Regions from separate parts of the Staphylococcus sp. FW104-15G4D genome, predicted to be linked through region 2. Evidence: riboswitches for the same ligand, from Rfam matches in the RefSeq annotation. Region 2 holds a riboswitch; the other holds the start of a gene.
The links. A riboswitch is a leader RNA that binds a small molecule or an ion and turns the genes downstream of it on or off. The one in region 2 is predicted to bind FMN.
Positions count from the first base shown of each region.

Region 1: another riboswitch for FMN. It lies ahead of AC3WQX_RS04645 (ECF transporter S component); the one in region 2 lies ahead of ribD (bifunctional diaminohydroxyphosphoribosylaminopyrimidine deaminase/5-amino-6-(5-phosphoribosylamino)uracil reductase RibD).

Region 1 is NZ_JBYTCH010000001.1:950,031-966,354, forward strand. Features, by position in the region: gene AC3WQX_RS04595 (NAD(P)H-dependent glycerol-3-phosphate dehydrogenase) at 1-944, opposite strand, end outside; gene der (ribosome biogenesis GTPase Der) at 964-2,274, opposite strand; gene rpsA (30S ribosomal protein S1) at 2,487-3,665, opposite strand; gene cmk ((d)CMP kinase) at 4,072-4,731, opposite strand; gene AC3WQX_RS04615 (asparaginase) at 4,809-5,777, shown strand; gene ypdA (bacillithiol disulfide reductase YpdA) at 5,834-6,820, opposite strand; gene ebpS (elastin-binding protein EbpS) at 7,010-8,656, opposite strand; gene AC3WQX_RS04630 (RecQ family ATP-dependent DNA helicase) at 8,900-10,279, opposite strand; gene AC3WQX_RS04635 (YpbB family protein) at 10,266-11,228, opposite strand; gene AC3WQX_RS04640 (ferredoxin) at 11,337-11,585, shown strand; gene AC3WQX_RS04645 (ECF transporter S component) at 11,734-12,273, opposite strand; FMN riboswitch at 12,336-12,485, opposite strand; gene AC3WQX_RS04650 (ATP-binding protein) at 12,801-14,567, opposite strand; gene AC3WQX_RS04655 (response regulator transcription factor) at 14,551-15,276, opposite strand; gene AC3WQX_RS04660 (pseudouridine synthase) at 15,412-16,149, opposite strand; gene scpB (SMC-Scp complex subunit ScpB) at 16,142-16,324, opposite strand, start outside.
Region 2 is NZ_JBYTCH010000001.1:1,232,538-1,248,861, reverse strand. Features, by position in the region: gene crcB (fluoride efflux transporter CrcB) at 1-87, opposite strand, end outside; gene AC3WQX_RS05990 (hypothetical protein) at 143-451, opposite strand; gene AC3WQX_RS05985 (transaldolase) at 744-1,457, shown strand; gene AC3WQX_RS05980 (hypothetical protein) at 1,613-2,056, shown strand; gene AC3WQX_RS05975 (competence protein ComK) at 2,043-2,486, opposite strand; gene AC3WQX_RS05970 (sigma-70 family RNA polymerase sigma factor) at 2,506-2,976, opposite strand; gene AC3WQX_RS05965 (hypothetical protein) at 3,185-3,403, shown strand; gene sagB (peptidoglycan release complex glucosaminidase SagB) at 3,719-4,570, shown strand; gene AC3WQX_RS05955 (FAD/NAD(P)-binding protein) at 4,886-6,376, shown strand; FMN riboswitch at 6,516-6,652, shown strand; gene ribD (bifunctional diaminohydroxyphosphoribosylaminopyrimidine deaminase/5-amino-6-(5-phosphoribosylamino)uracil reductase RibD) at 6,785-7,834, shown strand; gene ribE (riboflavin synthase) at 7,841-8,473, shown strand; gene AC3WQX_RS05940 (bifunctional 3,4-dihydroxy-2-butanone-4-phosphate synthase/GTP cyclohydrolase II) at 8,485-9,666, shown strand; gene ribH (6,7-dimethyl-8-ribityllumazine synthase) at 9,709-10,167, shown strand; gene AC3WQX_RS05930 (proline dehydrogenase family protein) at 10,234-11,235, opposite strand; gene AC3WQX_RS05925 (alpha/beta fold hydrolase) at 11,482-12,309, shown strand; gene AC3WQX_RS05920 (transcriptional regulator, SarA/Rot family) at 12,723-13,124, shown strand; gene mnmM (tRNA 5-(aminomethyl)-2-thiouridylate-methyltransferase MnmM) at 13,202-13,765, opposite strand; gene mnmL (tRNA modification radical SAM protein MnmL/YtqA) at 13,762-14,715, opposite strand; gene AC3WQX_RS05905 (MDR family MFS transporter) at 14,822-16,045, shown strand.

The DNA of each region.
Region 1 (16,324 bases), 280 kb from region 2:
ACATCTTCAAATAGTACACGATATAATGCACTTGTAATAGGCATATCTACATGTTCTTTTTTAGCTAAATGATAAACAGATTTAGTCGTATAAACACCTTCGACTACCATTTTCATTTCTTGTAAAGCTTCATCCATTGTTTTACCTTGTCCTAATTTAAAGCCAAGCGTATAGTTTCTTGAATGTGTTGAGGTACATGTCACGATCAAATCACCAATACCTCCTAATCCTAAGAAAGTCATTGGATCAGCACCTAATTTTTCTCCTAGACGACTAATTTCTGCTAAACCGCGCGTCATTAGCGCAGCTTTAGCATTATCACCGAAGCCCATACCCGCTACAATACCGCTAGCAACGGCTATAATATTTTTGAGTGCGCCTCCAAGTTCAACACCCACCAAGTCATTATTAGTATAAACACGTAAATAATCATTCATAAATAGATCTTGGATTAAAGCACTGATTTTCTCATCCTTAGAAGATGCTGCTACAGTAGTGGGTTGTTTAATAACTACTTCTTCTGCATGACTTGGACCTGAAAGAACACCAATACCCGCATTGTGTTCTGATGAAATAGAATCATCTATCATTTCAGACACACGTTTAAATGTACCATTTTCAATTCCCTTAGCAACGTGTATAAATGTTTTTTTAGAAGTAAGCAGTTTATCAATATTAGTAGCTACTTCTCTCATTGCTTTCGTAGGTAGAGCCATTAGATAAACATCTGCATGTTGTATTGCTTCTTCAAGATGAGTTGTTGCTTGAATCGTTTCATCTAATTTAGCATCTTTTAAATAATTTTTATTCATATGGTGCGTATTTAATTCGTTAACACTATCGTTGTTTTTTCCCCACATTAATACGTCGTGACCATTTTGGGCTAAAACATTAGCAAGTGCAGTACCGAAACTACCCATGCCAAAAACTGTTATTTTTGTCATAATTAAATCCCCTTTTTAATTAATTTCTCTTTCTAGGAATAATATGGATTGGCGTTCCTTCGAAACCAAACGCATTTCTAATTTGATTCTCTAGATAACGTTTATATGAGAAGTGCATTAATTCTACATCATTAACAAAAACTACAAAGGTAGGTGGTTCTATTGCAACTTGTGTTGTATAGAATACATTTAATCTTCGCCCTTTGTCTGTTGGTGTTGGATTCATTGAAATTGCATCCGTTACGACTTCATTAAGTGTTGAGCTTTGAACACGTTTTTTATGATTTTCACTTGCCTCAGTTATGTATGGGAAAAGTGTTCTTAAACGTAAGCTCTCTTTAGCTGATACAAATGCAATTTGAGCATAATCCAAGAATTGAAATTCATTTCTAACATCTTCAGTGAACTTTTTCATTGTTTTGCTATCTTTTTCAACGGTGTCCCATTTATTTACAACAATAACAATTGCTTTACCTTCTTCATGAGCATATCCAGCTACACGTTTATCTTGTTCAATAATACCTTGTTCAGCATCGATGACGACAAGTACGACATTTGAACGTTCGATTGCTTTTAAAGCGCGTAATACTGAATACTTTTCAGTGGATTCATAGACTTTCCCCTTTTTACGCATACCTGCAGTATCAATAAGAACATAATCCTGTCCTTCATATGAATATTCAGTATCCACAGCATCTCTAGTTGTACCTGCAACATTTGAAACGATAACACGCTCTTCCCCTAGAATTGCATTAACTAGACTAGATTTACCAACATTTGGTCTACCTATAATAGAAAGTCTAATTGTATCTTCATCATAAGGATCTTCGGTTTCTTCGCCAAAGTTCTCAACTACGACATCAAGTAAATCCCCAAGTCCTAAGCCATGTGACCCAGATATTGGATAAGGATCCCCAAAACCTAATGAATAGAAATCATAAATATCATTACGCATTTCAGGATTATCTACTTTATTTACTGCTAATACAACAGGTTTCTTAGATTTATATAACATTTGTGCAACCATTTCATCACTTTGTGTAAGTCCTTCTCTTACATTCACCATGAAAATGATAACATCCGCTTCATCGATAGCAATTTCTGCTTGTGCACGTATTTGAGTTTGGAAAGGTGCATCCCCAATTTCAATACCACCCGTATCAATGATATTAAATTCATGAGTTAACCATTCACCAGAAGAATAGATACGGTCACGTGTTACGCCTGGGGTATCTTCAACAATCGATACACGTTCGCCCACTACTCTATTAAAAATTGTAGATTTACCAACATTAGGTTTGCCTACAATTGCAACTATCGGTTTAGTCATAAGGTAACTTCCTCTCTTTCTTAATCTCTATAATTTTATCACATGAATGCGCTTATTCAAAACTTCATTAGATGTTTATCGTCATGTATAAAGGGCTTTTTCCAATTTCATAAAAAATAAAACTCCAATTAATGTTCTAAGAACTACTTAAAGTTCTAAGACTTAATTGGAGTTTTATAATATAAAATATACAAGAAAATTAATCGATAATATTAAAATTTAAGGTCTTTAAATTTATCTCCGAAAACATCCCCTAAAGTTGGGTTATCTTCATCATTATCATTTTCTAAATAAGATTGTGTTGTAGATTCATCACTTTCGATAACATCTTCTTTAGGTAATGTAGCTTTAATTGATAAAGAAATTCTTTCATTTTCTTCATCTATTCCTAAGATTTTAACGTTAACTTGTTGACCTGGTTCTAATTTTTCACTAGGTGAACCAATATGTTTATGGTCGATTTCAGAAATATGAACTAAACCTTGTACGGCAGGTGCAATTTCTACAAATGCACCGAAGTTAGCTAAACGTACAACTGTACCTTCAATAACGTCATCTTCGTGGAATTTACCTTTGATATTTTCGAAAGGTGTTGGTAAAGTGTCTTTAATTGATAATGAGATACGCTCAGAATCTTTTTCGACTGATTTGACTTTGACTTTTACATTGTCACCTACAGATACAACTTGTTCAGGTGATTCAACATGTTCGTGTGATAGTTCTGAAACGTGAACTAAACCATCTACACCACCGATATCAATGAAAGCACCAAAGTTAGTTAAGCGAGCTACTTTACCGTCAATAACGTCACCTTCGCTTAATGAATCTAATAATGATGCTTTTTTAACATCATTTTCAGCTTGTTCTACAGCTTTACGGCTTAAAATGACTCTATTGTTTTCAGGATCTAACTCTTCCACTTTAATGCGAATAGTTTGTCCATCAAATACAGAGAAATCTTCAATGAAATCAGTTGAAATTAGTGAAGCTGGTACGAATCCTCTTTGACCAACATCTACGACTAATCCACCTTTTACTACTTCAGTAACTTCAGCTTCAATCACTTCATCATTATCAAGTTTTTCTTGTAAATATTCATATGATTTTTCAGTTTCAAGCTGTCTCTTAGATAAAATATACGCGCCTGAGTCGTTTTCTTCATCGAACTCAATTTTAGTGACGTAAGCTTCAACCTCATCGCCGACTTTAACTACTTCACTTGGATTTTCGATGTGGTGAGTAGAAAGTTGACTGATTGGGATGATACCATTAAATTTACCACCGTTGATGTGCACAACAACTTGTTTATCTTCAACTTGTTGAACCTCACCAGTGACTTTGTCACCTTCTTTAATATCATTAATCATTGATTCATTGAATTCTTCAGTCATCTTGTTTGCCTCCTTATACACTACATAATTATAACATCTTATAAACTGACAGAATTGTCAAGAAATTCTACTTTAAATATACTTTCTTATTCAAGTTAATCACTTAAGAAAGTTGACTGTCAGTCATTAGCCAACCACTTCATTTAATATTATGGCTTAGATTATGATTTAAATCTTTTAAATGCATCCATCAATTCCTTAATATTATTTCAATGATATCTACTTATTAAGATATGTTAAATTATAAATTTGAAAAAATATAGTTTGTAACTATTCACGGATGCAAATCTTATTTTCCAAGTTAATTATATAGAACATTAATACTTAGTTAAACTGATATGCTTAATAAAAAGACTATAATCATATACCAAGTGGTACATCAATTATAGTCTTTAATAACTTATACTTATTTAAGATGATCTACCATAGATAAAATTTCGTTAGTTACTACTTCAATAGACTTTCCAGTTGTATCTAATGTGATTGCATCGTCAGCTTTCTTTAAAGGTGAAATCTCTCTATTCATGTCGTAGTTATCACGATCTTCAATTTCTTGTTTTAATTGCTCTAGATTAGATTCAATACCACGTAATTCATTTTCCTTTTGACGACGTTCTGCTCTCTCTTCAACGGAAGCAATCATGTAAACTTTAAGTTCAGCATTAGGCAATACAACCGTACCTATATCTCTTCCATCCATAACAATCCCTTTTTTGGCTGCTAAATCTTTTTGAATTTGTACTGCAAATGAACGAACAGGTTCTTTTGAAGCAACGTAAGAAACATGATTAGTGACGTCATTTTCTCTCAAATAATCAGTCACATCTTTCCCATCTAAAATAATTCTTTGTCCTTTTTCTTTATCATAAGTTAATTCTAACTCAGTACTTTGAATTAACTCGTCAAAATTACTCGGTTTGCCATTTTGTAAGTATTTATATGTTATGGCACGATACATTGCTCCTGTATCAACATATATCATAGTTAAACGGCTAGCAACTTGCTTAGCAATGGTACTTTTCCCTGCAGCTGCTGGACCGTCTAATGCAATATTGATTGAACTCATTATTCATTAACCTTCCTTGTTGTTTTGTAAATATTATTTTATCATAAAAAAGTAAAAGATTAATAGGAGGAAAGACAATGAAAAAACTCCTTGTTATACATACTGGTGGCACTATTAGTATGTCACAAGATGCTTCAAATAAAGTTGTAACCAATGATGATAATCCTATATCAAAACATCAAGATATCATTGGTCAATACGCTCAAGTGGAAGAAACACATTTATTTAATGTTCCTTCTCCCCACATGACTATAGAAAAAGTTACTCAACTTCAACATAAAATTATTCAATGCGTTGAAATAAGTGAATATGATGGTTATGTTATTACTCATGGAACTGATACTTTGGAAGAAACAGCATTTCTACTCGACTTATTACTTGAAATTGAAGAACCTGTTGTTATTACTGGAGCCATGAGATCCTCTAATGAAATTGGTTCTGACGGTTTATATAATTTCATTTCTGCAATAAGAGTTGCTTCTTCTAATGATGCCTCAGGAAAAGGCGTAATGGTGGTCTTTAATGATGAAATACATACAGCTCGAAATGTAACCAAAACCCACACTTCTAATATCAATACATTTCAAAGCCCTAACCATGGACCTCTTGGGGTTTTAACAAAAGATAGAGTACAATTTCATCATCATCCCTATCGTCAATCTTCTTTTAAGATGATAAACCATCAATTGTATGTGCCTCTTATTAAGTCTTATATGGGAATGGGTAGTGACCTTTTAGAGTTTTATGCGAACCAAGGTGTCGACGGTATAGTCGTAGAAGCTCTCGGGCAAGGTAACTTACCCACTACATGTTTACATGGACTTAAGCAAATCCTTGATAACGACATCCCTATCGTTCTTGTTTCAAGATCGTTTAACGGTATTGTAAGTCCTGTCTATGCTTATGAAGGTGGCGGTGCTGATTTGTTTGAAAAGGGTGTTATATTTTCAAATGGATTAAATGGACCTAAAGCAAGACTTAAATTATTAGTTGGTCTAAGTCAAAATATGAATCATCAAAAATTAAAAAATTATTTTGAAGAATAATTTATAAAAAACGAGTTGTATTCCTCTAAGTCAAGGTATACAACTCGTTTATTTTATTATGACTCAAGTGGTGTTTGTTTTTTACTAAGTATACTTTGTGTAATAATGCCACCGTGGTATTTACCATTTTCAATGAAGATAGTATTAGCATCATTACCTGCGGCAATGACTCCTGCGATATAGCAATTTTCAACGTTTGTTTCATACGTTTCACGATTGTAAACAGGTGCTGTACCATATTCATTAGTATTGATTTCTATACCAATAGATTCTAGGAAATTGTAATCAGGATGGTAACCAATCATTGCGAACACGTAATCATTTGGAATCTCAATTGTACGTCCATCCTTTTCATAAGTGACTGTATCTTCAGTAATTTGTGTTACATTAGCGTTAAATTCCATAGTTATTTTTTCATGGTTAACGAGTGATTCAAAATTTGGTAATATCCATGGTTTAATCGCTTTTGGATATCTTTCACCACGATAAATGACTGTTACATTTGCTCCAGCTTTTTCTAACTCTAAAGCTGCGTCTACTGCAGAATTTTTACCACCAATAATTACCACATTTTGATTGAAGTATGGGTGTGCTTCTTTAAAGTAATGAAATACTTTAGGTAATTCAGCGCCCTCAACCTCTAATTTATTATGTTGGCCGTAATAACCTGTCGCGACAGTTAAAAATTTGCATTCATAAACATCTTTAGTTGTTGTAATGGTAAACTTATTATCAATTTTTTTAACTGTTAAAACTTCTTCAAATGGATGTATGTTTAATTGATGATGTTTAACAACTTCTCTGTAATAGACGAGCGCTTGATTTCGTCTCGGTTTACTTTCTTCGACAATAAATGGAATATCTCCGATACTCAACTTATCACTTGATGAAAAGAAAGTTTGATGAGTTGGATAATTGTAAATTGATTCTACAACATTCCCTTTTTCTATTACTAAAGTTTCAATCCCTTTTTTCTTCTGCTCTATAGCAGCGCTTAAACCGCATGGGCCACCACCAATTATAATGCTTTCAACTCTTTGCATGATTTGCCCTCCTTTAATCACCAAATTATTATATCAGTTATTAATGATTTTAGCTAAGCATGAAAAGAATAAAATTAAAAAAATTGAGTATATTCATGTGAATATAAATATAAAAGAATGAAGTTAAATTAAAAAACGTTCTCTTGGCAATTGCCGAGAGAACGTTTTTTTTAGTGTGCTTTATGGTTTCTATTGAGGAATAACTAACGTTTGACCGTTATGAATGTCATTACTACTTAAACCATTAGCACGTTTGATTTTATCAACATTTTGCTGAGTACCCTCACCGTAATACTGGATTGCGATACGGTATAGGTTTTCTTTACCGTTTACAGTATGAGATTGTTGACCTTGGGTATTTTGTTGATTGTTATTGTTACCTTGTGTAGAGTTACCATTATTTTGTTGATTATTTTGTGTACCTTGGTTTTGGTTGTTAGCAGTACCGTTTTGGTTAGATGAATTATCTGTGCTATTTGCATTTTGATCTGAACCAGCAGCACCACCGTTAGCACTATTACCATTTTCATCTGAATTTGAAGCGCTATTATTTGAAGAAGCTTTATCTTTGTCGCTGTCTTTATTGCCATCTTTATTTTTATCTTTGTCTTTGTCTGAAGAAGCTTTATCTTTATCATTTGCCTTTTTATCAGAATCTTTCTTACTTTGGTCAGAAACTTTATTATCATCGTTTTTACTATTATTATGATTGTTTAATGCCATTCCACCAAAGATAGCAATTGCACCAAGTATAAGCACTGCAGCAATCAGTGGTAATAATATCTTCATTATTCCACCTTTTTTCTTATTGTCACGGTTATCATTTCTACGGTCATAATTGCGGTCGTCTCTATTGTTGTTTCTATCGTCTCTACGCCCATGGTCATGTTGATTGCGATTATCTTTATGTTTGTCATGTTCATGTTTTGCTAATCCAGCAGCTCCAGCGGCACCTGCAGCGCCAGTTCCAACAGCAGCAGCTTTTTTACCTTTACCAGATTTCTTATCATGATCTTTATTATCATTGTTACGTCGTTCATGATCGAAATCTTTGTCATGTTGGTTATTGCGTTTGTCATTAGTGTCATGATGTTGATCATGACTAGCATGTTTGTCTTCATGATTTTTATTTTTCTCATCATGGTGATGTTTAGCAACACCGGCAGCACCCGCAACGCCAGCAACACCTGCACCTGCGGCAGCAGCTTTTTTACCTTTACCAGATTTCTTATCATGACGTTCTCTATCTTCATCAAAGTCTCGCTCTTCGTGGTCTTGTTGACGACGATGATTGTCATCAGTTAGATCATTATTATGACCTTCATTAACTTTAGGTCCAGGACGAGCACCTGCTTTTTTATTAGAATGTTGAGCAGCGTTACCAGTAGCTCCAGCACCTGCAGCTCCACCAGCTATAGTTGCATCTTTTCCGCTACCTAATCTATCATCTTGTGCACCTTGGTCTTCACGCACGTTATTACTTGAACGGTTTAAATTTCCATCATGATCGTGTTGACCGTGGTCTGTGCGAGATGCTGTGTCGTAATTATCGTTTTCACCATTATGTAATGATGCTTCATCATAGCGATCATCTAGTGAATTATTTTCATTCGAGTTGTCGTTACGGTCATCTTGTTGTTTATTATGATTAGTAGCAACATCACGACGTCTCTTACGACGTTGTGCGTTTCTAGGAGGAAATTGTTGATTTGATTTATCCTCGATATTTTCTTTTGATTCATCTTGCTGTTCATCGTTTACACGATTGTTGTGTTCTTCTGGATCAATAGATTGACGATTTTTTTCAAAATCATCTTTGAAACTATTATTAGACACAAACATCATCCTTTCTTTGTTTAAGTGAATTTAATAACGTTACATTTAATATACCCACGAATAAGTGTGAATATGTATGAAATTTAAAAATATTTAATACATTTAAATAAGTCTTACATTTTAATTATAGCTTGATAAAATTCTTTAAGTAAAGCGATAGCTAGCCTGAGAATGAAGATTGCCAATTTAGTCAGAAATAAATGATGCTTCATAATCATTTTAACTAGATATAATTATCTGAAGTTAATCTTCAAATAAGTTTTGCAATTTTTCTTTATAATTCATTTTCCTTTTTACTTTTTTGCGATTAAAAGTTTTTATTTCTTCCAATTCAGTATCATTGTCGCAACATCTTACAGGTTTATCCGGATGTTCACCAAAAAACTCGAGTAAATAATTACGGCGACATTGATCTAAATTTTTATAGCCTAGTATGCGCATGTATCCTAAACGTTTACGTTGAAATGATTTTTTAAATATTGATTTAAGGTCATTAATTGTAAACTGACGATATAACGTATCTAGAATATCCTTTTTAACGGGTGGTAAAAATTCACCTAATTCAAACATAGAGATATCCTCTTCAGTCATCATATCTGCAAACAATAAGGTTTCTAAAATGAAACTATCATCGGGTTGATACAAACTAATGGCTTGACTCGGTTTACCATCTCTTCCTGCGCGACCAATTTCTTGTAAATAATTGGAAGGACTTGAAGATAAATGAAAGTGAATGACAGTTCGGATATCTTTTTTATTTATTCCCATCCCAAAAGCACTTGTGGCTACGATAATAGGTATATCATTATTTAAAAATTGTTGTTGAACAGTTTGACGTTCTTGATAACTCAAATCACCATGATAAATGCCCGTTAAGAATCCCGCCTCATAAATTAATTTAGCTAATTCTAGACATCTTTTCTTAGAGGAAATATAAATAATCGTGGGTCCTGAATAGCTTAAAAAAGGTATGAGCCACTTTATTTTCTCATCATCATCATTAAAATTCTTATGTTGTAAAGAAATGTTATCTCTATTCATACTCGTTTTAATGACATTTAAATCAATACTAAGAATATGTGATAAATCTTCTTCTAAATGTGGTGGAGCTGTCGCAGTTAACGCTAGTATACGCGCATTTTTGAAGTGAGAAGTGATTTGTCCAATAAGGGCATAATGTGGTCTAAAGTCATAACCCCATTCTGATAGACAATGAGCTTCATCTAAAACTATTAAACCAAAGTCTAAATGTGATATTAACTTGAAATTCTGTGGCTGTAATAGAAATTCGGGACTTAAATAAATGAATCGACTTTGTGAAATTTGATTAATATGGTTTCTCTTTTCGATTTCATCCATACCTGAATGTATATATGAGACGTGAGATTCACCATTAAGTTTCATTTGCATCACTTGATCATCCATTAAAGAAATTAACGGTGATATGACTAACGTTGGTTTCTCAATTAAATATGTAGGAAGTTGGTAACATAAACTTTTCCCGCTTCCTGTAGGTAAAATACCTAAGGTGTGCTTACCTGCTAATATGCTTTCAATAATCTCCTTTTGGCCACGTTTAAAAGTCTCAAATCCAAACCATTCTTTAAGTTTATCTTCTAACACGTAAGTCACCTCGCTCAATACCTACGATGATTAATTTTATTTGAAAATAAGTTAAGTCTTCAAATGCTTGTTTGTATTCTCTTAATCTTAGGCCTATGTGATGATCATAATATTGAATAAATTGATCAATTTGTTTTTGATTGACATAAGTGTTGTAATCATTCTGATAACCTTTAATAAATATTTCCAATACATGATCTTCAATAGTATTTATTTTAACGTTTTGATGTTCTGCTATTTCGTTCATATTCATACCGTGTAGTAATTTTTGATAACTTAGAAAAGTTTGATTTAACAACTGAGGTAAGATAATTGTTTGAGATAGTATAGGATAATTAGATTCGTCTTCAATCTCATCTAATAAATCTATCAGTTGATTCATCTCTAATTCAAATAGTTCAGATTGCTTTATATCCTCTATCAAACTAATTTGCTGACGAGTATACATAGGTTCCTCATACCCTTGTAGATAGTAATGTAGCACATTCTTATTATTGCGACGTTCTATTGCGTCGAATAGTGAATATATTTCTGATATAAATGACGCTTCTAATTGAGAGAGTTTGATATGATTATATAGCTGTTTCACTTTCTGTTGTACGTAAGTATTTTGAACTACTGGAATAAATTTAAATGTATCTTTGCGAGTATTCGATAATGTTTGGATAAGTAGTTGTATACAACTAAATGTTCGGGTTAAACTATCATATGTATATCGAGGATGCGTTTTGATATCTAATTCATGATTAAAATCATCCTTTTGTAGTATAAATCGCTCAAAAGTAGGATATTTTAAATTGGGTAAACTATGATATAATGACAAAAGTTGTTGGCTCGAAGCGTCAAAAAAAGTTTGATGAGACTTCTTGCCTATTAAAATATTATAAATACTTTTATTTGTTTTGTAGTTAAATGCATGATCAATAGCATAAGATAATATATCGTACAAATTAAACCCTCACTCTATAAAACGAATATATTGAAATGAAAAATGTCGATGTCTACAATTGTATTAGTAATACTAGTGTAGCATTTTTATCAAAGGAGGCGAATGAAAATGGCTAAATATACAATCGTTGATATGGATACTTGTATAGCATGCGGTGCATGTGGTGCAGCAGCTCCAGATATTTATGATTACGACGACGAAGGTATTGCTTTCGTAATCCTTGATGATAACCAAGGTACTGCAGAAGTGCCTGAAGAGTTATACGAAGATATGGAAGATGCACTAGAAGGTTGTCCTACTGATTCAATTAAAATTGAAGACGAACCATTTGATGGTGACGCGCTTAAATTTGAATAATAAATTGACTCGAATTCTTAATTATAATTGTTAGGAATTCGAGTTTTTATTTTTGATTACTACTTGCCTTATTTTTATTTAAGAATGATATCAAAAACGCTCTTGATACTAAGATATTTTGAGATAACTTAGTATCAAGAGCATTTATTTATTTTAAAATATTTTTTAGTCTTTTATATAGTAAAACAAAGATAATTGAAATGATGATACCTTTGATAATATTAAACGGTATTACACCGGAGACAATAACAATTTTAAGATTTTTAACGACATCTCCTAAATTAAATATCATTCCATATAATGGAAGTAATACAAAGTAATTTAAGATACTAAGTACAATAGTCATTACAATCGTACCAACTATTAGACCATAAATTAAAGTGCGTGTTGAACGTTTGTTTTTATATACATAATAAGCTGATAATAAGAAACTTGCCCCGGCTAAAAAGTTTGCTACAGGCCCAACAGGGTCTCCCATGTTAAATAAAAAGTTTAAGATATTTTTAATGAATGCGACAATAATACCTGCAATGGGACCTAATAAAAAAGTAGCAAGTAACGTTGGCACATCACTAAAATCTAACGTTAAGTATGGTGGTAAGAATGGTAGCGGAAACTTTATAAATGTTAATACAAACGCAACCGCACTTAACATACTTATAGTTATAAGACGTTTATTTTGTTGCATATTTAATTTTCTCCTTCCATTCATCTTGCTTAGAAAAGGAGGAAATTTGCACAACAAAAAACCTCCATCTTCTCCCATCCAGACTATACTGTCGGCTTCAGAATCTCACTGAATCAAGAAATAATATGACAACTACGTGTGTTATCGAATTATTTCGTCGCAGGCTTAAATTTACTGCCGGTTGGGAATTGCACCCGACCCCGAAGATGAATATTGATAATGTTTTTATTTAATTTTTATATTACACGATAAAGGTGATAAACTCAATGACTCTGCTTTCTTATTAAAAAATAAAATCGTTAGTATAAAGTACTTAGTTATTTATTATCAAAAAGATATTCGATCAATATAAAAGTGCTTCCTTTCATCAAATCATTCAATTGACCTAATTTTCTATAAATCAAAAATGAAACTTTATCGTTGATGTGAAGTTAGAACATATTAGAAACACAAAAATGCACCCCAATAGTTAGATTAAATCTCCAACTTAATGAGATGCACATCGAATTCGTATTTTAAAATTTTGTTTACTCTGCTACATAATTTTTAGGTTGAGGGAGCTTAATTATAAATGTGGTACCTTTACCGAGCTCACTTTTTACTTCAATTTGTCCACCATGTTCTTCAATAATCATCTTACAAATAAAGAGACCTAAACCAGTTCCCTGCTTACCACGTTTACGTGAGGCATCCACTTTATAGAAGCGGTCAAACACTTGTTGTAAATGTTCTGGAGCAATACCTGTACCTGTATCGCTAATATATAAAATATTATATTGCTCATCTTTACTTGCAGTTACTGCAATTGTGTCACCTGGTTGTGTATATCTTGATGCATTATCAATGAGATTAGTTAAAACTTGATCCATTCGATCCATGTCATAATCCCATAGAAGATGATCATTGCCAGAGTTAAATTCCATTGTTAATCCTAAATCGTCTGCTTGCATACGGTATTTAGCTTTCATTTTATCTAAAAGATTTTTTATTGGTTGTACTTCTTTCTCAACCGATAGACCTTCAGCATCCATTCGTGCAACATTTAATAATTCATTAACTAGACGATTTAATCGCTTAGATTCATCTAATACAACACCAAGCGAATCACGAATTTCATCTGGTTCAGTGACTATGCCATCAACGATTGATTCCGTATAACCTTGTAATAAGGAAATGGGTGTGCGTAATTCATGGGATACATTAGCGATAAAGTCTTTTTTCATTTGATCTAAATTATGTTCATTTGTCATATCACGAATAATCACTACAATACCACTTCTACCATTTGGCTGAATACGATTGATATAACTTGTGATAAAGACGTAATAACGCGTACTAATTTCTATTTCGAGAAATTCAGTTCCTTTGGATTCAAATGTTTTTTCGATTTGTTGTTCGATTGATTCTTTTGAAAAATCATCAATAAAATGGATGATATCATCAGCCATTTTATTAGAAAAGATAACGACTCTTTGATCGTTTATACCTAATACACCTTCGACCATGGAGTTTAATAAACTGTCACGAATACTTTTAGATGATGATAAAACGTCAATATGTTCTTGAATCTCGTAATTCATATTATTGAAAGCTCTTGATAAGTCGCCAATTTCATCTTTAGTAGAGACTGAAGATATTTGACTATAATCACCTTCAGAAACTTTTTGTGCTTGTGTCTTTAATTGTCTCAAGGGTTTCGTAATTCTGTTCGATAAGAAGAATGCAAATACTGTACTAGCTGCTATAAATATAATTGCAGTAATCAAAATGATAATAGTTATAGCATTATTTGTATCTTCAATAGATTTTAAGTCTTTATAAATAAACACACCACTATGCTTACTACTAGCATCTTCTTGTGGTTTCATTGGATAACCTAATAGTATATATGATTGTGTATTACCGTTATTTTTAATTGTGACGTTTTGAGTTTCAAATTCGCCGTTATTGAAGACTCTTTTAAATTTAGGGCTCTTTTTAATTTCATTGAGCATTTGAGTTTTAGTATTATTATATGATGCGTGTGGTTTATCATTAAAATTATTCATAATGATTAAACCACCAGGACCATCTACAAGTTTTTGACTGTTTTGGATAGCAAGTGATTTATTGTGAGATTTCTCAACGAGTGAACTAATTCTTTTGGCATCTTCTTTAATAGAATTTTCAGTTTCTTGCGTAAAATAATATTGAATAAAGGTAATTAAGGATACACTTAATAAAATTAAAACTGTCGCTACTATTAAGATAATAGTTAACCACAGTTTTATAACTACGCTATTTAGTCGGTTCATCACTGGCTTTGACCTCGAACTTATAGCCTACACCCCAAACAGTTTGAATCATTTGAGCTGCATCGTTAGATACACGATTTAATTTCTCTCTTAAACGTTTTACATGTGTATCTACTGTTCGCAAGTCGCCATAAAATTCATAATGCCATACTTCTTTAAGTAATTGTTCACGATCGAACACCTTATTAGGTGTCTTAGCTAGATATATGAGTAATTCATATTCTTTAGGTGTTAAATTCACTTGCTCGTTATCTGCAAGTACTCTATGTGCATCATTATCAATCACTAAATGATTGAATTCAATAATATCACGTGCATGTGGTTCGCTTTGTTCTGAGTTTGCAGATTGAGTACGTCTTAATAAAGCTTTAACTCTTAATACAACTTCTCTAGGTGAAAAAGGCTTAACAATATAGTCATCGGCACCGGATTCAAAACCTTCAACTCGGTTAGTTTCTTCTCCTTTTGCCGTAAGCATAATAATAGGTGTATCTTTGTGTTCTCTTAGTTTAGATGCGACTTCTATACCATCCATTTCTGGTAGCATTAAATCTAAAAGAATGCACGCATAGTTATTATCCATCGCAAGTTGATAAGCTTCCTTACCATCACTAGCTTCATGGATTTCAAAAGATTCTCTTTCTAAGTATAATTTAAGCAATCTTCTGATTCTGTCTTCATCATCAACGATTAAAATTTCGTTAGCCATATTACTTTTTACCTCCTACACATGCTGTTCAAATTCATTTGTTATTATAGCACAGGTTGAACATATTAAGTGACTGATAGTTAAAACTATGTGAAAAAAATCTCAATCTTATTGGTAAAAACATATTTTTTGTGTTTATTTACCATTTTCGGCTAAATGTCTTAACGTTTTCACCTCATGAGGAGTCAACACACGACCTTCTCCGGCATTTAAACCTTTCAAGTCTAAAGGACCAAATTGAATACGTGTTAATTTATTCACTTCATGACCAAAATATTCAAACATACGGCGCACTTGACGATTTCTACCTTCACTAATAGTAATTTCGACTAATGTAGTGTTTTTCTCTTTATCTTGTCTTTTTATTTTTACCTGAGCCGGTTGAGTGAAACCATCTTCTAATTCAATGCCTTGTTCTAATTCTTTAACTTGTTCTCTCATTAAATAGCCTTTTAATTTAGCAACATATTTCTTTTTAATGTGATAACGTGGATGAGTCATTAAGTTAGTGAATTCTCCGTCGTTTGTTAACAATAAAACACCTGATGTATCATAATCTAAACGTCCAACTGGATATATACGAGTTTCAATATCTTCAAAATAATCTGTCACAACTTTACGACCACGATCATCAGATACACTCGTAATAACTTGAGTAGGTTTATAAAATAAGATATACATTTTATCTTCTTGTTCTATTTTAATGCCCTCTACTTCAACTGTGTCTGAGTGAGACACTTTTGTTCCTAATTCAGTCACAACTTGTCCATTTACTTTGACTTTTCCTTCGGTTATGAGTGTTTCAGCTTTGCGTCGTGATGTATAACCACTATTCGCAATTCTTTTTTGTAGTCTCTCTAATTCTTTACTCATTTGAATCTCCTTTTTGATTAACTAAATTACTAAAGAATTCATCCATTTCAGCATCATCCTCTTCAGTCGTTGGTAATGACTCAAGACTTTCTATACCAAATACATTTAAAAATAAATCGGTAGTTATTAAATGATGACTTCTAGAATGATCGACCTCTTTAGCTTCTACTAAACC
Region 2 (16,324 bases):
GAATCCCGAACTATCATTAAGCGTTGAAAAAGCGTAACGTAGTAATGCACCCAAAGCGCCACCAATAAATATATATATGTACTGCATGGGATTAACACCTCATTAACGTTTTAACATTTTAATTTTATTTTGTTACGTTTGATTAATTAAATATAAAACCAAATGTGTGTAGTGATGAAAGAATGTGTATCACAATAACTATAAATATAATTAAAGGTAGAAGTTTACTTGCTACTTTTATCCAATCTTTACTTTCTCTTGAATATTTAATTGATTTATCCGCAAAAATAATAGATAAAATTAAGATAATAATATTTACTATTGATGTAGCAACCATTAATTTCATAAATGAGCCTAAAATATGACTCAATAAAGAATTGTTAGTATTAAAGAAAAAACTAACAATAATCATAAGTATACTTAAGTAAAAGTATTTCTTAGAACGTGCCATACGTTGCCTCCTTGATTTACATCATTACAATATACTATCACATTTTATGAATATGAGAATAGTAAAAATAATTTGATCATTATTATAAAGATTAATGTCTCTTTTTAAACAGCGATTTTAAGGCATATCATTCGCTTGTCTGAACGGTGCATGTTATAAATATCTTATAAAGTTTTAATAATAACACGTGAAAGCTATAATTCTATTATAATTATAAATATACATACATATCTTGTTTTAAAATACTTATGAATTATCGTATTGAACGTATTGAGTTAAGGAGGAACAACAAATGACGAAGTTAAATGTAGAAGTATTTGCAGATGGCGCTGATATTGAGGAAATGAAAGCTGCTTATAATAATAAGTATGTTGATGGTTTTACTACTAATCCTAGTTTAATGGCTAAAGCAGGGGTGACTGATTATAAAGCATTTGCTGAAGAAGTAGTTAAAGCAATTCCAGATGCATCTATTTCTTTTGAAGTTTTTGCGGATGATTTAGAAACTATGGAAAAGGAAGCTGAAATCCTTAAACAATATGGTGATAATGTTTTTGTAAAAATACCTATTGTAACAACAACAGGGGAATCAACGCTTCCCTTAATTAAAAAATTATCAGCTGATAATGTGAGATTAAATGTTACAGCAGTTTATACCATTGAACAAGTTAGAGATATTACAAATGCTGTTACTGAAGGCGTACCTACATATGTTTCAGTGTTTGCTGGTCGAATAGCTGACACTGGTGTAGATCCACTACCTTTAATGAAGGAATCTGTTGAAGTTACTCATAGTAAAAAAGGTGTTAAGTTACTTTGGGCAAGTTGTCGCGAAGTGATTAATGTTATTCAAGCTGATGAAATAGGTGCAGATATCATCACATGTCCAGCTGATGTGGTCAAAAAAGTTAATTCAAATTTGGGTCGTAATATTGAAGAACTCTCAATTGACACAGTTAAAGGTTTCGCTAAAGATATTCAAAGCTCAGGTCTTTCTATCTTGTAAAGCTTAATTGTAGTTAATTTATAAAAGCAATCGATGAAGAAATAACACTTCATCGATTGCTTTTTCATTGAAGATTTTTAAGAGTGATTGCAACAGTATGATAAATAATTTATGATTTATAGTAATTATTAGATTTGAGGAGCGTACTCCAATTTATGGACAAAAAGACGTTTAAAGAAAAGGTTCAAAAACAATTATGGTTTTTAAATAAAAAAGAAAAAGAACAATTGAATAAAAAGCTAAGTCAGTTAGATAGTGAAGATAATGTAGATTTTAATAAACCCATTCAGTTTTCTAATCGTTATCTCAAAAATCATATATACGAGCATAAAAGTACTACTTCAGGTAAAACCTTTATATTACTATTTAGTATTGTTGTAACATATGCTTTATTACTTGGATTATTTTTAACAGGTTTGATAACAAGTTTAACTTCAGTTCATTACTTTATTAATCCTAAAGTTGAATTATCTAGTTTATTAGTAATTATCATTTTAATAGCAGCAATCTGTATAATGATATTGAGCCTTTATTTAATTAAAATAATTACAGCATTATTTACAAAAAAATTACTAGAATTAAAATTTAATAAGCGCTAGTCTTTTCAATGATTTGAGCAAGAGTTAAACTTTCTTGCCATTTTTTGGATACCAGTGTATAGGGGATTTCAGTACGAAGTAGAGTCGTATTGTCGAAAATGATAATAGTAGAATCTACAGAAGAGTGAATTCCAATAATTTTACGTGCGTTAATAAAATATTTTATTGATGCACGTTTTTGTGTTAGTGGGAATAAAATTGTATCTCGATTGATATAGATAGGTATTAGTTTATTTATATTTAGTAATCTTTTAGCTTTTGACGATTGCACTTGTAATGAAGTGTGATTCAACTCAAGTAGATAGTGAATCATTTTCTGTGGTGTAAAGGGGACAGTGATATGATAGTCAGAGTATTGTATACGTGTTTCTGTCTCATTAGATATAGCAGTTTTTAAATAAAGTAAATGTCTCGTTGAATAAGTAGTCATGTTGTTCATTCCTTCATGGTTATTTAAGATTATTTAAACATTTTTGTTTAGTGGAGTTTTTAATTTTCTTTATAGAAGTTAGAGATAAATTCATGTGCTGGGCTATCTCATATTGTTTAAAGCCTTGAATATGAAGACGCAGCCATTGCGCTTCTTGTGGTTTGAGTTGATCAGAGAAGTCTTCTAACACTAAGTTAAAATCATTGAGGAGAATTGTAGAATCATAAGAATTGTGAAGATGGGCATCAAGAGTGATTTGATTGGATCTATTATTTTCTTTCCTAAAATGGTCTATTAAATGATATTTCAATCTCGTGAAGAGGTATGTACTTATCGAGGTTGATTTTTGTTCATCGTAATTTAGAGAGAGTTGCCACATTTTAATAAGTAAGAGTTGATAAAATTCATCATAATTATAAGTGATGTGATAGTGATTTAACAAATAATGAATAATTTTATTATAGTTTTTATAAACTTCTTCAAATTCCAAAATATGCACTCCTATTTATGTACATAAATATTATTTCCGGATAAAAAGAAGATAACTTACTTTATAAAAATTATCATTTGCGTAATTTTCCAATAAGGTGTTAAATAGTAAGCATAGACTTATTAAAACTCAAATAAAAAAGCATAAAATTGACATTAAAATGATAATTCAACATAAATAAATTTGGTATGCACTAAGGGAGGTTAATATGGATTACGCACACTTAAATTTAGAGCACTTTTTCGCACGTAACGATGATTTAGACGTAATTAGAGATCGTTCTGATTTCGTCATGATAAATAATTTTACTAATGAAATGAAGTATCGTGATGGTGAAATTGAAGGGACAATTGATTTAAATCAGTATTATTATAAAAATCGTTCACAAGCGGCTAGTTTTGTTATGATGGAATATAAAAAGTCTTAATTCATATAATATAAAAATCGAGGTTGCTTATCATCATTTAACGTTTTTTCTCATGATTAATACCCTTAATAATAGAGATTTATTGCTAGTTTTACGTTCTATTATTAGATGTAGACACTCATTTATTATCGAGTAATAAAAAATGATGAAGAAGTGAAACCTCTATTTTTATTTTTTAGTTTCATTTTTATTACTATTTATTTATGAATTTGTAACATTACCAATATAAAATTGTGAATCTGAATTAATAATGTTAAACTTTATTATCGTAATGAAACTGAATAGTTTAACAACAATGACCTAAGAGGTGTGACTATGATTAAGCACAAAAAGGGCTCTATCTTAGCTATTATAGGATTGCTAATAGTATTTGTTGTTGCTGCTGTTATTTTCTTTTCAATGATCTCTGATCAAATATTCTTTAAACATGTAAAGTCAGAAAAGAAAGTAATTAAAATCGATAAAACTCTAGATAAAGCAGCAAAGAAACAAATACATAACTATACGAGTCAACAGGTATCTAATAAAAATAATGATTCATGGCGTGATGCATCAGATGCTGAAATTAAAACAGCTATGGATAGTAGTGAATTCATTGATAATGATAAACAAAAATATCAATTTTTAGATTTATCAAAATATCAAGGTATAGATAAAAACAGAATTAAACGTATTTTATTTGATAGACCAGTATTATTAGAACATACTGATGACTTTTTAAATGCAGCTAAAGCTAAACATGTTAATGAAGTTTATCTCATCTCTCATGCGCTTTTAGAGACAGGTTCAGCTAAAAGTGAATTGTCTAAAGGTGTAGAAATCGACGGCAAAAAATATTATAACTTTTATGGTGTAGGTGCATTAGACAGTGATCCTGTTAAAACAGGTGCAGAATACGCTAAGAAACATGGTTGGGATACTCCACAGAAAGCTATATATGGTGGTGCTGATTTCATTCACAAACATTTCTTATCTCATGAAGATCAAGACACGCTGTATAGTATGAGATGGAACCCTAAGAATCCTGGTGAACATCAATATGCAACAGATATTAAATGGGCTGAAAGTAATGCAAGCATTATTGCAGATTTCTACAAGAACATGAAGACTGAAGGTAAATACTTTAAATTATATGTATACAAAGATGATAAAGAACATCAAAAATAGAATTTAAAAAAAGCATCGCTATTTTGAGAATTTTCTCGATAGCGATGCTTTTTTTGTGAGTAGTGCAAAAGTTTATAGAGGGTTTAATTTAAGTTATTTTGCTTTATTTTTACTGGATAACCATGTGAACAGAATGATAAATACAATTAATATTTTTGTTAGTAGTTTCATTATTTCACCTCGACAAAATGATTTTAGCATATCTATATAAGATTAAAAGTAATTAGTAAAGGATATGTTTATAAGGTATATATTTTTTAAGCTTTCACATTAATTGGTATAATAACTGAATACATAAATAGAAGGATGATGAATATGCGTGTGGCAATAATCGGTATGGGAACAGCTGGTGTCAGTGTTTTACGACAACTTGTTAAACATGAAGATTTTTCCAAACTTAAAGTGGATGTGTACGACGATGCAAAAAATATGGGGCAAGGTGTACCATTTCAGAATGACAGTAGTGAATTATTAATAAATATGCCCTCAAAAAAAATGAGTTTAAATCTAGATGATGATGAAGAATTTTGGAAATGGTATCAACAACAAACCGAATTTGATTTTCCTAATCCACAGTACTTACCAAGGTTTGTTTTTGGACATTATATGAAGTCACATCTTTCTCGATACGACCAACAATACGAGAATCTAACAATTATTAATGATAAAGTTCAGGAAATCTTTACTAACTCAAATGTGGATGATACAAAGTTAAAGTATTATGTATGTACATGTGAAGATGATAAAGAATGGCGAGAATATGATTATTTATTTTTAACGTTTGGTACGTTTAGTTATCACGATCCTTATCATTTGAAAGGTAAAAAAGGATACATCCAAACACCATATCCAACATATAATACATTAGATCATGTAGATGATTCAGATAGGATTGCTATTATAGGTACTGGGTTAGCGAGTTTAGATGCAGTGAGATATGTTGCTGCACATCATCCTAATTTGCCGATAACAATGACAAGTCGTTCAGCCTCTTTACCTAGTGTAAGAGGTAAAATGATAGATATACAATTTACTCATTTAACTAAAGATCATTTTAATGGAATTAAGGAAAATAATTACGGTAATGTGCCTATAGATAAGGCAGTTGCTTTGTTTTTAAAAGAGTGTGAGGATTATGAAATTGATTTTCAAAGATTAGTGAATAGAAGAACTGGTCACCATATTAAAGATTTACAATTTGATTTAAATAATGAAACAGAAATGGGAGTATTTCAAAGTATCATTGAGCATTTGAAAGAGAATTTAGATTGGATTTGGAATAGTTTAAGTTTAAGAGATCAAGAATTATTTAATCAAAAATACTCAAAAATGATTCAATTAAATTCAAACCCTATGCCTCCTAGAACTGCAAAGTTACTTATACAGTTAATTGAAGAAGGATATCTTGAAATAAAGAAAGATTTAGAAGATATTCAACATGACAATAATCAATTTTATTTAAAATTTAATAATGAAGATCAAGAAACTGAATTATTTGATGTAGTGATTAATGCAACAGGATCTAAAACACACCTCGGACAATTAGATGAAGATGATCAATTGATGTTAAATCTTGAAAATCGTCAAATTGTACAAAGACATCCTATGGGTGGCATTCAAATTATTCCTGAAACCAATCAAGTCATTAGTCCAAGATATGGTACGTTGACGAACGTCATTGCCATTGGTCAAATGACAAATGGTGTTAACAAATTACGTAATGGTGTGAAGATGATTGTTGATCAAGTAGTGAATACAGTATCTCACTTATATTTGACGCAAAAAGAAATGGAAAAAAATAGGTAAATTATCGACTAACGGATAAAATTCCACTAATAAATAAAATTTGATTGATGCTATTAAATTGAGTTTTGAAATCAATTATAGTAAGATTTTATTTGTAGTTATTAACTACATCACTCAATTAACCAATAACAATTTCATATAATTCTTTCGGGGCAGGGTGTAATTCCCAACCGGCAGTAAATTAAGCCTGCGACCTGCTAATATTTAATAATATTGGTGGCTGATCTAGTGAGAATCTAGAGCCGACAGTGAAAGTCTGGATGGGAGAAAGAATATAATTACTCGACAAGCAAATTTGTAGGACTATGTCTTATAGTAAACAAATATGCTTATTTAAAGATATATTATCAATCTCCTTATGCCTAATTAAATTGGTGTAAGGTTTTTTTATTTTGTTGAGGTGATAAATTGAGTCGATTTATGAATTATGCCATTCAACTTGCTCAAATGGTTGATGGTCAAACTGGTATAAATCCGCCGGTTGGTTCTGTAGTGGTTAAAGATGGTAGAATTGTCGGTCTAGGCGCCCATTTGAAAAAGGGTGATAAACACGCAGAAGTACAAGCATTAGATATGGCGGGAGAAAATGCTAAAGATGCAACTATATACGTTTCTTTAGAACCTTGTACTCATCATGGTTCTACACCACCTTGCGTAAATAAAATTATTGAATTTGGTATTCGTAAGGTTATCTATGCGGTAAAAGACACTACCTTAGCTTCTAAGGGTGATGAAATACTTAAAGAAGCTGGTATTGAAGTTGAATTTCAATTTAATGAGAATGCCGCTGAACTTTATAAAGACTTCTTTACTGCTAAAAGAAATAGCATTCCAGAGTTAACTGTTAAAGTTTCATCAAGTTTAGATGGCAAACAAGCCACTGATTCTGATGAGAGTAAATGGATAACTAATAAAGAAGTTAAAGAAGATGTTTATAAGTTGCGTCACGAGCATGATGCTGTATTAACAGGTAGAAAAACGATAGACGCTGATGATCCATTGTATACGACTAGAGTTCAGGATGGTAAGCATCCAATTAGAGTTATTCTATCAAAGTCAGGACAAATTGATTTTGAGCAACAGCTATTTGCAGATACTGCTTCACCTATTTGGATTTATACTGAAAATGAAAATTTAAAAAATCAAAGTAATGATAAACATATAGAAATTATTTGTTTAGAAAAATGCGATAGTACAGCTATATTAAAAGATTTATATCAAAGAGGTATTGGAAAACTGCTAGTCGAGGCAGGTCCAAATGTTACTTCACAATTTCTCCAATCTCATCATTTAGATGAACTCATTCTTTATTTAGCCCCGAAATTAATAGGTGGTTCAGGTAAACATCAATTTTACAAAACTGATCAAGTCATTGATTTACCTGAAGCAACTCAATTTGAAATTGTTTATTCCAAGTTAATTAATCAAAATTTAAAATTGAAACTACGAAAGAAGTGAATGCCTATGTTTACAGGTATCGTTGAAGAAATTGGTATCGTTCAACAAGTGCGTTCTGAGAAATCAGTGAGAACTTTAGAAATTAAAGCGAATCGCATTCTTGAAGATATGCATATCGGTGATTCTATAAGTGTAAACGGCGCATGTTTAACGGTGATTGATTTTAATGATACAGCTTTCTCAGTCCAAGTGATTAAAGGTACTGAAAATAAGACCTACCTAGCCGATTTACAACGTCAGGCTGAAGTAAATCTTGAGAGAGCGATGAGTGGTAATGGCAGATTCGGTGGACATTTTGTTCTTGGACATGTTGATGAACTTGGAACGATTTCTAAAGTTAATGAATCAGCTAACTCAAAAATAATTTCAATCAAAACTTCAAAAAATGTTTTAAATCAAATGGTACAACAAGGTTCTATCACTGTTGATGGCGTAAGTTTAACAGTCTTTGATCTTCATGAAACCACATTTGATATTCATCTTATTCCAGAGACGCGTAAGTCTACAATTTTATCAGATAAAAAAGTGGGCGATGCAGTTCACTTAGAAACAGATGTACTTTTTAAATATGTGGAAAATATCATGAATCATCAAAAATCTAAACTAACAGAAGATAAATTGCGTGCATTTGGTTTTTAGGAGGAATTTATATGCAATTTGATACAGTTGAGTTAGCTATAGAAGCTTTGCGAAAAGGTGAAAGTATCATTGTAGTAGACGATGAAGACAGAGAAAATGAAGGTGACCTTATCGCAGTTACTGAATGGATGGCTGACGATACGATTAATTTTATGGCAAAAGAAGGACGTGGTCTCATATGTGCACCTTTAGATACTTCAATTGCTAAAAGGTTAGAGCTAAATGCTATGGAACCGCATAATACTGATGCTTATGGTACACATTTCACCGTGAGTGTAGATCATAAAAATACGACTACAGGTATTAGTGCCTATGAGAGAACAATGACAGCAAGAGCACTTATAGATCATCATGCTAATGCCGAAGACTTCAATCGCCCTGGTCATTTATTCCCATTAATTGCTAAAGATAATGGTGTACTAGAACGTAATGGTCACACAGAAGCGGCTGTAGACTTAGCAAAATTAACTGGAGCTAAACCAGCAGGTGTGATATGTGAAATTATGAATGATGATGGAACAATGGCTAGAGGTGAAGACTTACAAAGTTTCAAGGAACGCCATAACTTAAAAATGATTACGATTGAAAGTTTAATTGAATATCGTAAGCAATCTGAGTCACATGTGAAGTTAAATGCTAAAGTTAATATGCCGACAGATTATGGAAAATTTGATATGTACGGTTTTACAACTGACTTAAGTGATGAAGAAATTGTAGTGATTGCTAAAGGATCAATTCGTTCAAATGAAAATGTTCGTATACACTCTTCATGTCTAACTGGTGATATATTCCACAGTCAAAGATGTGATTGTGGTGCTCAACTTGAAGCATCAATGAAATACATCGATGAACACGGTGGTATGATTATATATCTACCACAAGAAGGACGAGGTATAGGATTGATGAATAAATTACGAGCTTATGAATTGATTGAAAAAGGTTATGATACCGTAACTGCAAACCTCGCTTTAGGATTTGATGAAGATTTAAGAGACTATAATATAGCTGCTCAAATTTTAAAATATTTTAACGTTGAAAAAGTTAACTTATTAAGTAATAATCCTAAAAAATTTGAAGGATTAAAAGAATATGGTATTAACATTGAAGATAGAATTGAATTAATTGTTCCTGAGACTGCATATAATCATAAATATATGGAGACGAAAAAGTCGAAAATGGGTCACTTAATTTAATTGTGAATTGAGTATGTAAACACATTAAGGAGGACATAAAATATGAATTTTGAAGGTAAATTAGTAGGTAAAAATTTAAAAGTTGCAATTGTAGTAAGCAGATTTAATGATTTTATTACAGGTCGTTTATTAGAAGGTGCGAAAGATACATTAATTCGTCATGAGGTCGAAGAAGAACAAATTGATGTTGCATATGTACCGGGTGCTTTTGAAATTCCATTAGTTGCTAAGAAATTAGCTCGAAAAGGTGACTATGACGCAGTAATTACACTTGGATGTGTTATTAGAGGGGCTACTTCTCATTATGATTACGTTTGTAATGAAGTTGCAAAAGGTGTTTCTAAGGCAAATGAAGTATCAGAGGTACCAGTTATTTTTGGTATTTTAACAACCGAAAGTATTGAACAAGCTGTTGAGAGAGCGGGTACAAAAGCAGGGAACAAAGGTTCTGAAGCAGCAGTAAGCGCAATTGAAATGGCTAACCTAATCAAACAAATATAGACAAAGCAAAGCGACACGGAGAAGTGATAATGGTGCGTAGTTTACTTCTCCGTGTCGTTTGGTTTGTTACCTCTTGAGTAGTTTGGTTGCTATGGCTAGGGTAGAGGCTAAGCCTGTGGCCACGCTGCCGTAGAGGGCTATCCTTTTAAGTGCTTTAGGGTTTGAAAATTCTTTAAATGCAAGTGACAGGTTCTGAGGTCTTTCAGCTAATCTTCTCATGAAGTAAGCGAACCAATCATCTCCAAAAGGAACATAAACTGTAAAATGATAGCCTTCATTGGCAATGGATTGAGCAAGATCAGAACGAAAGCCGTATAACATTTGAAATTCCATTTGATCTTTTTCAATGTGATTTTTCTTCATAAATTGTTTAACATGACTAATGATTTGATCATCATGAGTCGCAATTGATGTATAATTACGTGCGTTTAAAAGTCTTTTCTCTATAATTTTAATATAATTGGAATCAATGTCTTCTTTGGTTTGATAAGCGATAGTTTCATCTTCTTTATAAGCACCTTTAACTAATCGCAATCGTAAGTCTGGGTATTTATCAATTAAATCTTCAGCCTCATATAAGTATGCTTGAACTACCGTACCGACATTTTTAAATTCTCCTTTAAGTTTATCAAGTACATGTTGTATCTGTTGTAAACTATGATATTTCTCAGTATCAATGTTAATGTGCATTTTGCCACACTCATCTGCTTTAAGAAGTATTTCACGCATATTCTCATAAGCAAGATCTAAATCAAATTCACTGCCTAATTGGCTGATTTTAACTGACATGTGTGCCTCAACATTAAAATATTGAATTGCTTCAATAATTTCTAAAATTTGTTGTTTTGCATGTAAACTTTCTTCTTTAGTTTCAACAAATTCGCCTAAACAGTCAACAGTGACCGCAATTCTATATTCATTTAGATATTGAATTTTTTCAATTAGTTGAGGAATAGTATTTCCAGCTACTACTTTATTAGCCCCCATTCTAGGGCCAACCTTTTTAGCAGTTTCATTTAAATAAGTATTATTAGATAATGCGATAAAAAAATCTCGGAAAAGTGACATATGTAATACCTCCAATACATTGATACATTAATGTTTAAAAATAGTGTATCACGAAACTAATGTTTGAGAAAGCGTTTACATAACGCATTAAAACACTAATAGAGTAGTTTTATACTTTATATTCAAGGTGGTAATATCTACAATTACATTAATTTTAAGTGAAAGTTATGCTAAAAATGGTAATAAATATGTTTGTTTTGATATAATTGTACTATTAAAGAATAAATAAAAAGGGGCAGTCTTAGAATGTGGAAGTGGGAAACAGAAAATGACGCAAAAGGCGTCGTGGTCATTGCTCATAATATTTTAGAACATACTGGACGATATGCATACGTTATTACCATGTTACGAAGAAATGGTTATCATGTTATTATGGGAGACTTGCCTGGACAGGGACAAACCTCACGAGCAAATAAAGGTCAAATCGATGACTTTAATACATATCATGAAAATTTATTAGAATGGATCAAAATAGCCAATGAATATAAAATTCCTACCTTTGTTTTAGGTGTTGGTTTAGGTGGTTTAATTGTCTTAAATCTCTTAGAAAAGGCTGAATTACCTATTGAAGGTGTAATGCTATTGTCTCCTATGCTAGAACTTAGAAAAACTGGTAAAGGTCGAAAGAATAAAATTATCTCTAATTTAGGTAAGATGTCCAAGGATACTAGGTTCAAAGTGGGCATCTCTTCACAAGATTTAACTCGAAATGATGAAATTATTGACGAAACAGATAATGATGGTCTCATGTTGAAGAAAGTAACGTATCGTTGGTATAACTTAATCGTTGAAAAAATGAAAGAGACAATGGATCATATTAAAGATATTAAACCATTACCAGCGCTTATCATGTATGGAACTGAAGATAAAATTTTAGAAACTGATGCTATCATAGAACTTAAAGATAAATTAGCTAGTAATGAATTGTACTTTAAGGCTTGGAATGGTTTATATCATGAAATTCATAATGAACCCGAGAGAGATCAAGTTATGAGATATGTTCTTACTTTTTTAAATAATAGTGTTAACACTATGGGGTTTGTGGTTAAAGAGGAAGAAATAGAAGATATTTAGGTTAAGAAAGAGCTTGCGTAATGTAAGCTCTTTTTATTAGAATGTTTAATTCAAAATATCATTTTATTGTAACTAAAAACAATTTACAATTTTAATAGAGATATTTAACAAAAACATTGCATTTTAATTAGGAACTTGATATATTTTGTTTGTATAAATAATATAATTTTAATATGTATTGAGACTAGAAGTTGAACTGAAATTATATTATTATTTGGGATGTTTTATTATATGTACTAATGCTTCTAGTCTAGTTCTAATCAAAGGCACTAAATTTGATTTTAAATTAACACATTCAATTAAATAATAGGGAAAATTAGATATTTTTTTAATTTAACCGGTTTTAATTATTAAGGGAGAACCGGTTAACTTAGAAAAATATTAACAGTTATTTTATTTGGGAGATGTTAATTTTGACTAAAAGTGAAAAAGAGAGAGTACATGGAATTTTGCAATTAGAGGCATTACTTTCTGACATTAACTCGATTTTTGATACAATCAAAAAAGAGTATAAAATGTCTAAAGAAGAAGTTTTAATTTTACTTACACTTTGGGAAGAAGGTTCAATGACTCTTAAACAAATGGATAAATTCGTTCACATTAAGCCATATAAACGTACAAGAACGTACAACAACTTGGTTAATCTTGAATGGATTTATAAAGAAAGACCTCAAGATGATGAACGAACTGTAATTATTCATTATAATGAGAAACTCAATTCCCAAAAAGAAGATTTACTTAACTTTATTGGACAATCAATTAGAAGTAAATCAGAACCAATGCAAAATAGTTTAAAATCAATTTTAGCTGTTTAACTAGTCTTATATTTTATTATTAAAAGAGATCTTATTCTACGCTTAATTCAAAAGTGAGAATAAGATCTTTTATATATTTATATTCTTTTTTCGATTGCACATATGAAAGGTGCATTATTTTTTTGATTAATAAATTGATACTGTAAAACATGCGCTTTCTGTTGATCAAGTTCTTTAAGATATTTTAAAAGTGCGTCTCGCTCCAATTTACCCTCATCATGTCCATGATAAATAACTAGAATAATAATACCTTCGACACGCATCATATCAAATATTTCCTCAATAGCTTTAATAGTTGAATCCGGTTTAGTAACTATTGATTTATCACCTTTGGGTAAATAACCTAAATTGAATATCGCGCAATCAATGAGATTTAGGTGTCTTTCTAAGACGTGTTGTTTTACATTTTCATGACTGTCTTGAATTAAAGAAACATTGTTAAAATCACTTACTTTGAGTTGAGTATTATCTATCGCTTCTTTCTGAATATCAAATCCATAAACAAACCCATTAGTGACTTTTTCAGCAAGATATAGCGTATCATTACCATTTCCACAAGTAGCATCAATGACGATACTACTCTCACAAACATGACTATCAATCAATGACTTTGAGAAGGGGAGAATACGCTCGATTTTCATGATTTAACCTTCTGCTCAAATTTTTTCCCTTGATAAGAGCCTCTACGTTCTAATTCATTATCAATTTCATTTAGGACTTCCCATTTATTTACACTCCACATTGGTCCAACCATTAAATCGATAGGGCCATCACCCGTAATACGATGAACAATCATTTCAGGAGGAATGACCTCAAGTTGATCACATACTAAATTTGTATAGTCTTCTTGACTCATGAATTCTAACATGCCTTTTTCATATTGTTTTACCATTGGTGTTCCTTTTAATAAATGAAGTAAGTGAATTTTAATGCCTTGAACATCCATTTGCGCAACTTCTTTAGCAGTCTCCATCATCATATCGTAATCTTCGCCTGGTAAACCATTGATGATGTGAGTACATACATTAATGTTATGTTTACGTAATTTCGCTACGCCTTCATAATACGTTTGCATGTCATGTGCACGGTTAATTAAATCAGAAGTAGTTTGATGAACAGTTTGTAAGCCTAACTCAACCCAAAGATAAGTTCGTTCATTAAGCTCAGCTAAGTATTCTACTACGTCATCAGGTAAACAGTCAGGACGTGTGGCTATGGATAAACCGACAACACCTTCTTCTTTAAGTACTGGTTCATATTTTTCTTTCAGCACTTCTACAGGCGCATGCGTGTTAGTGAAGGCTTGGAAGTAAGCAATGTATTGTCCTTCGCTCCATTTTTCATGCATTCTTTCTTTAATCTGTTGGAATTGTACTTCAATGGGATCAGCTCTGTTACCAGCAAAGTCACCACTTCCTGCAGCTGAGCAAAAAGTACAACCTCCATGTGCGACAGTACCATCTCTATTAGGGCAGTCAAATCCACCGTCTAAAGCAACTTTAAATATTTTTCGTCCAAATTTATTTTTTAAATGATAATTCCATGTGTGATATCGTTTATTTTCAAAAGCATACGGGAAAAAATTACCCATAATACATTTTCCTTTCTATTTTAGTTCTAAGTACAGATTTTAACATATTTTAGTGTTATAGTGTCTATTGTAGATTGAGAAAAACATAAAGAGAGGGACTCAAGATATGAATATACCTAAATCAGTTTGGTGGCTAGTTATTGGCATGGCCTTAAATATCACTGGCGCCAGTTTTTTGTGGCCTTTAAACACTATTTATATGAAGGAAGAACTTCATAAAAGTCTTACAATTGCTGGTATTGTCTTAATGATTAATTCATTTGGCATGGTTGTTGGTAACTTACTAGGGGGCACCTTATTTGATAAACTTGGTGGTTATAAAACCATACTTATAGGTACTATTACATGTTTGTGCAGTACTACGCTGTTAAATCTATTTCATGGTTGGCCATGGTATGCAATTTGGCTCGTGTTATTAGGTTTTGGTGGCGGTATGATTGTCCCAGCAATTTATGCTATGGCCGGAGCAGTATGGCCAAATGGGGGACGACAAACATTTAATGCCATTTATTTAGCACAAAATATAGGTGTTGCATTGGGCGCAGCACTTGGAGGATTTGTTGCTGAATTTAGCTTTAATTTTATTTTTCTAGCTAATTTAGTTATGTATGTTTTATTTGCTCTTGTTGCAATTACACAATTTAATTTGGAAATTCATGCTAAAGTTAAGCATCAAGATGCAGTTGATTTAAAAAGTAAAGAAAATAGAAAACGTTTTACAGCAATGATGTTGGTATGTGCGATGTTTGCTATTTGTTGGATCGCCTATATTCAATGGGAAACAACAATTGCATCCTTTACTCAATCAATCAATATCTCTATGTCTCAATATAGTGTGCTTTGGACAATAAACGGTATTATGATTTTAGTAGCACAACCACTTATTCGACCAATTATTGTAATTTTAAGAGGGAACTTAAAACATCAAATGTTCGTTGGTATTTTAATCTTTATGAGTTCTTTCCTTGTTACAAGTTTTGCGCATCACTTTGCTATTTTCGTTGTAGGTATGGTTATTCTTACATTTGGTGAAATGTTTGTATGGCCTGCAGTTCCTACTATTGCCAATAAACTTGCACCTGAAGGTAAACAGGGTCAATACCAAGGCTTTGTAAACTCTGCTTCTACAGTTGGTAAAGCCTTTGGACCGTTTATTGGTGGTGTACTCGTAGATGCAATGAATATGAGTATGATGTTTGTAGGAATGATAGTATTACTTTGCTTCGGACTCATTTTCCTAAGCATCTTTGATAGAGGTTTGCCTAAAGATAAAAATGAAACCCCTATACCTAGAAGACGTAAGAGAAGAAAATCAAAAGCTTCTAAATAAATATAATATGGAAGAAATAGCTCTAACTACTTGCAATAATACGTTTGATAACATAAGATTAAAAATGAATAGAAAGAAGCATTTAGAGGCTTTTCTACAGAGAACTAGTAGTGGTGAGAACTAGTGTTAAGGACTAAATCGTTTCCAATAATTAAATGAATTTAATGAGACATCTCTAACTATTTTAATGAAGTGCGCTTGATAAGCGAATAAGGGTGGTAACGCGGCAACACTGTCGTCCCTTTATACACACAATAGTAGAGGTGTCTTTTTTATGAA